DNA from 2 places in the Shewanella sp. YQ_9 genome. Region 1 is predicted to be linked to the other one. Evidence: predicted binding sites of a transcription regulator. Region 1 holds the regulator's gene; the other holds the start of a gene.

Region 1 (3,034 bases):
CCAGGCTGTCTGAATAGTGGGCGGCAATCTCATCGAGATATTCTTCCGCCATCTCCCGGGCTCTGGCCTCGGGGATCTTCTTGGCAGCGGCCTCTTCTTTAATCGCCTTTTTCAGCGTTTCCGAGCGCAGCAACTCATTGAACAGAGCCTGACGGTTGGGCAGCACGGGTCCTGTCATCACCTTGCGTTGCCGGCGGAAATGTACCCTGGCCACCCGTGACAACTTATGGGCAATAGCCTTGTCGGTCCCATGTTCATCGGCCATCAGCCGCAACGACACGGCATTGGAAAACTGCACAAAGTTGTCGCGCCCCAGGAACAGGATCATCAGAAACTTGCGCAGCCAAGTGGGATTTTCCCGCTCAAATACGGCGGCACGCATGCTGTCATCTTCCTTACCCGGAGTGCGGCCCCAATAGAGGCTCACTGGCACCAATTGAATATCCAGTTGTGGATTGGCCTGATGCAGGTTCAGCAGAGAAGTGAAACAGCTGAGAAATGGCTTGTTGCTCTTGCGCTTGCCGAATAGGGGCTTGGCTCCTTCCAGGCAGACGACTCGGGGAACGGTAATATCATCAACCTTGAGTGCCTCATAAGGACAAGGCAAACCAAACTTACGGGTGACTTCCGCCAATGCCGCAATATCACTGACAGATTCCGTCTTCATTACATAGGCCATCGGCTTGGCCGGATCCAGGTTCAAATCGGCGAAAGGATCCTGAGGCACCACAGTGGTATGCACCAGCTTGCTTTGGAGCCAGCGAAGAGATTTAAACCAGAATGAATCTTGTTTGGACATGTTTTTTCAGTGTCTGAGCCACAATCAATAGCCCAATAGAATACCAGAATTTCCTGAACCTTAGCTAGGGAAGGTGCGAACCGGCCCCGGCAGTTCCTCTGGCCAATGCCTTGAACTCCCCATGCTGCATCAGACAAGCCGTTAAAACCAAAGCACCGAATGGCTTACTTATCCGCTCCCTAAAAGTTTCAATTTTGGTTAATACTTGCACTGACAAAAATACTGTATATACTGACAGGTACTGTATGAAAAAACAGGAATCACCATGAGACCACTGACACCGCGCCAGGCACAGATTCTGGAACTGATTAAACGCAATATAGCCGACACCGGCATGCCGCCAACCCGGGCCGAAATTGCCACCCGGCTGGGCTTCAAGAGCGCCAATGCCGCCGAGGAACACCTCAAGGCATTGGCCAAGAAAGGCTGTATTGAGATCATGCCAGGCACCTCTCGTGGTATTCGCCTGCCTCATGATGAACAAGCGGAGTCAGAAACAGGCTTGCCCCTGATTGGTCAGGTTGCCGCCGGTGAACCCATACTGGCTCAGGAACACGTTGAGCAGTATTACCAGGTCGACCCTGGCATGTTCCACCCCAATGCCGACTTTCTGCTACGGGTACGCGGCGACAGCATGAAGAACATAGGTATTCTCGAAGGTGATCTCCTGGCGGTTCACAAGGTACAGGAAGCCCGTAACGGTCAAGTCGTGGTGGCCAGGGTTGAAGACGATGTAACTGTGAAACGCTTTGAAAAGAAAGGTAATGTGGTTTATCTACATGCCGAGAACGAGGCTTACTCCCCAATCAAAGTCGACCTGACTTTCCAGCCATTGACCATTGAAGGACTGGCGGTAGGGATAATACGCAATGGAGACTGGCTATGAGCATAATGACTGGCAACGCCCCAAGACACCCAGGCCTGTGGACAGACACCGGTATTGCCGGCAATCAGCCTTGGCAACATACCGGTATCTCCAGCTTGGCCAGCCATAGCCAGGGACGTCAGGAATTATTGCGCCTCTGCCCTCAATTGGCGCAATTGAGTCAACAGGGACGCTGGATAGTCTTGATTAACGCCCCGGCCAGCATAGGTTACAAAGAAACCTTAGCAAGGGCCGGTGTCAGAATGGATAGAGTACTCTTGGTGCGCACCAAGGATGAAGTAGAAGCCTTGTGGGCAACGGAAAGAGCCCTGACCAACGGCACCTCCAGTGCAGTGATCAGTTGGATAGACAGCCTGGATGCCCGTGATAACCGCCGATTGCAGCTGGTCGCCCGTAACGCCAGAGCCATGGGCATAGTGTTGGAAACGGGACAGCAGGCGAAAGAGGTGGATAACCACCTCAACGAACTTACCCACTCCATCCATTGATTGTGTTTAAAGGCCATCCCTGGGATGGCCTTTTTTCTGTGCCTTTTTGGTGCAATGCCTTCCCCTGTCAATCGGCGGCAAACCGCGCAGCTCTGCTACTCACACAGAATTCACCTCTGGATTAACAGACGCTTTTTTTTCATATAGTTAGAAAACATCGTGATCTTGATCAATATTTAATCTACAAGTAATGTAAGAACAACGATTGTGTTATCTCCATGCAATTCGTCGTAGGTTGACCGCCCCATTTCGATTCATAGCGAGTGGTGCCGTCGCCGGAAATGCTGAGTATATTCAGCGGTAAGTGCAACAGTGGTCACCACCTGTATACCTAGAGCTAAGTGAAACCGCCGCCGCACTTTGAAGTCATCGTTGCTTTTTTGGGAACTGAAGAGTTTGCATAGAGCAAAGACTTACTGTGTGACTCTTCTTTGTAGTTGCGAATGCAATTGACAGAGGAGATGTCTTGTGAAGCAATGGCTGTGTGTTTTGCTGACCTTGTTGTGCGTCAGCTTGTTGTCTCCAGGCGCTCAGGCAGATATGCCCTTGAATATGACTCAAGGGGTAACTGAGATCAGTGGCAAGGTGTATCACCTGCACATGATCATTCTTTATATCTGTTGCGCCATAGGTTTGGTCGTATTCGGCGTGATGATCTACGCCATGATCAACCATAGGAAGTCCAAAGGGGCAGTCGCGTCCCAATTCCATGAAAGTACCAAGGTAGAAATTGCCTGGACGCTTATCCCCTTTTTAATCCTGATCCTGATGGCAATCCCCGCAACCAAAACGCTGATTGCCATGGAAGATCCCAGTGATGCCGACTTGACGGTCAAGATCACCGGCTCGCAATGGAAATGG
Region 2 (3,034 bases), on a different contig from region 1:
GCGCTCTTCATACGGCCATGTACCAGGCCTATGCTCAGCTCCGGCAGGGCGGCACGCAGTTCTTCGCAGGTGTCTTCGGCCGCCTGGCACTCAAGCACTTCGGATTCCTCGATAAGGGTGCAGACCCAGTAGGCCTGGCGACCGTCATTGAGCGCCGCCTGACGTACCCTATCGATCACCTCCTGACGCCGACTGTCACTGATGGCCACTGTGGTGACCGGGGTGCGCCCCGGCGGCAACTCGTCGATGATGGAGGTATCCAAATCCGCATAGGCGGTCATCGCCAGGGTGCGGGGAATAGGGGTTGCCGTCATGATCAGCTGGTGGGGATGAAAACCCTGGCTGATGCCTTTCTCTCTCAGCCCCAGGCGCTGATGTACGCCGAATCTGTGTTGCTCATCTATGATGATCAACGCCAGCTTGTGAAACTGTACCTGTTCTTGAAAGATGGCGTGGGTGCCTATCACCATGTGGGCACTGCCGGAGGCGATATCCTCCAGCGACTGAGCCCTGGCCTTGCCCTTGAGCTTGCCCGCCAGCCAGCCGACCTTGAGCCCCAATGGCTCCAGCCACTGACTGAAATTAATCGCATGTTGCTCGGCCAACAGCTCAGTGGGTGCCATCATGGCCACCTGATAACCGTTTTCTATCGCCTGCAGTGCGGCCATGGCCGCCACCAGGGTCTTGCCCGAGCCAACATCGCCCTGAACCAGGCGCATCATGGGTTGCGGCTTTTCAATATCGCGGCCGATATCTGCCACCACTCGCTGCTGCGCCCCCGTAGGTTTAAAGGGCAAGGCGGCGAGGAAGGGATTGAGTAAAGCGCGGGTGGCGGGCAAAGGCACGGCTTTGTCATGATTACTGCGCTCTCTGAGCTTGAGCATAGACAGGTTATGCGCCAGCAGTTCTTCCTGCACCAGGCGTTGCTGCGCCGGGTGTTGCCCCTGTTCCAGACGGTAGATATCGACATCCGCCGGGGGCCTATGCAGGGTGCGCACCGCCTGAGCCAGGCTTTGCTGATTGGGGCGCAGCGCCTCGGGCAGTAACTCCTGCAGTCCGTCCTCCTGCAGCAGGTTTAGAGCCTGCTCGGTCAATTTCATCCAACTGGCCTGCTTGAGCCCTTCAGTGGTGGGATAGATGGGCGTCAGGGTTTCACTGAGGTTGGGCGGTTCGTCGCCTTTGAGTATCTTGTAATCCGGATGAATGATCTCGGCCTGGTGGTTACCTCGGCGCACTTCGCCGTAGGCTCTAATGGTCAGACCTTGTTGCATGGCATTGCGCTGGGCGGCTGAGAAATTGAAGAACCTCAGGGTCATGGTGCCGCTGTCATCACGGACATTGCAGATCAACATACGCTTGCGGCCATTGATGATCTGGCTGGACTGAATTTCGGCTTCTATGGTGCCGTAGCTGCCGGGAGTAAGGCTGGCTATGGGGTAGATGCGGGTTCTGTCTTCGTAGCGCAGCGGCAGGTGGAACAGCAGATCCTGTACCGTGTTGATTCCGAGCTTGTGCAGTTTCTCAGCCATTTTAGCGGCTACGCCCTTGAGCTCGGTGATAGCAATAAGATCCAGTCTCTGCAAACCTTTAGCACCGGATTACTGTGAATTTATACATATACTATCAGAGAAATAGCCCTTGGCAATGCGTTGCGTTTATCGGCTGGGTAAAGTGTGGCGCAATGGTGGCAGGGCTTCTGCCTGGGGGCGAGTGTATGGCAAAAGCCCTGATATATTGGTGGCAGATTAATCTGTCAGCGCCACCAGTTGAGCAGGGTGACCAGGGGCTTTATCAGTAGCTGAACACTGCCTATTACAAACAGCCAGGCGCCGATAATAGTGTGAACATCTGTGAGAAAAAAGAAGCTGCCCAGTAGAAAACAGAGAGCGACTATCAGGTCGCTTAGGGTATTGAACAAGGCGTGTTTGGGAAGAGGGGTGGCGGGGGCTTTGATATCTTGCTCGGCAAAATATCGCTGCTTACTGTCGATCATGGTTCCTTCTTGGTAGTTATGATTCGCCGCGATACCTTAACGCTGCCATCCTCCGAGCGCAAATCTAATTCCCTTTGTTTTTGTGTGTATAAATATATCAACATAATCATTGAATTAAGTTAACAGCTGGCCCCTTTGGTTTGTCAGGCTTGGCTAAAGAGTAGCGTAACTTAACGGCCCAGGCCTGAACCCTGGGTAACTGTTATTTCGCCGTTAAAGCCTATCAGTTCGGCGAGTGTTTGTGCGTAGGCTCTGGCCTTGTCTGTGGCCTGCTTTTGAGGTTTGAACAGGCCAAAACCGAGTCGCTCACGCTCAGCAAAACAGAGTACCACGCTGACACTTATGAGCTCTTCGTCAGTCAGGTGTTCAAGCATGTGACTTCTGAATCTTTCGTTATAGGTATTGCGTTGCACCTCTATGCGGCAGAGTTGACTGAGAGGCTTGCTTTTTCCGCCCCGGAAGAAGCAGCCCTGTTGCAGATCCAGAGTAACGGGTTTGAGCAGGCGGTAGAGGTTCAGGCCCATGATGATGCCGCTGAGCCCCAGCACTATAGCTATGATGGCAGCCGTAAACCAAGTGTCCTGTCTGGCTGGGTCCAACACCAGTACTCCCAGAATTCCGGCAAGCATCGCCAGTAGTCCCCAAAGCGCGTATTTCAGTTGCGTTTGCCTGCTGAGCCAGACGAGTTTCAACTTGCCTGGCTCAGCCTCGAGCTTTGTCATCAGCATATGCTGCTGATATTGGCATAGCCTGGTCTGCTGTGGGTTTTTGGTCATAAAATGGTCACCATGAAATCAGTAGTTCGTCGTAAAACCCAGTGCTCAAACCAGCAGGCTCGAGTGAGCCGCTATCAGTTGCCAGCCGGTTGTCCTGTGCAGCCAAACCCGGGTAAAGCGAAAACGGCCGTTGGTCGGCGCTTTGGCATAGCTGCCTTGAATATTCACCTCCGCCGACACTATCGCAGTCCCCTGATGCAGCCGTATCTCTTCGGCCAGGATGTCTATCCGAGTGATGTTGAGCAGGCCTGAGCTGTGGGCATGC

The links. Region 1 encodes LexA, which represses DNA repair genes until DNA is damaged. Its sites were predicted from a motif close to TACTGTATNNNNATACAGTA; they were not measured.
Region 2: a site for LexA is predicted at 1,600-1,619, ahead of recG (ATP-dependent DNA helicase RecG). Genes of this name have one in related genera too.

The regions. Positions count from the first base shown of each region.
Region 1 is NZ_JBICJO010000020.1:137,763-140,796, forward strand. It holds gene plsB (glycerol-3-phosphate 1-O-acyltransferase PlsB) at 1-799, opposite strand, end outside; gene lexA (transcriptional repressor LexA) at 1,065-1,685, shown strand; gene ACF8D4_RS06190 (cell division inhibitor SulA) at 1,682-2,173, shown strand; partial or broken gene coxB (cytochrome c oxidase subunit II) at 2,642-3,034, shown strand, end outside.
Region 2 is NZ_JBICJO010000004.1:7,366-10,399, reverse strand. It holds gene recG (ATP-dependent DNA helicase RecG) at 1-1,583, opposite strand, end outside; gene ACF8D4_RS01165 (YrhK family protein) at 1,754-1,993, opposite strand; gene ACF8D4_RS01160 (hypothetical protein) at 2,164-2,769, opposite strand; gene ACF8D4_RS01155 (nuclear transport factor 2 family protein) at 2,815-3,034, opposite strand, start outside.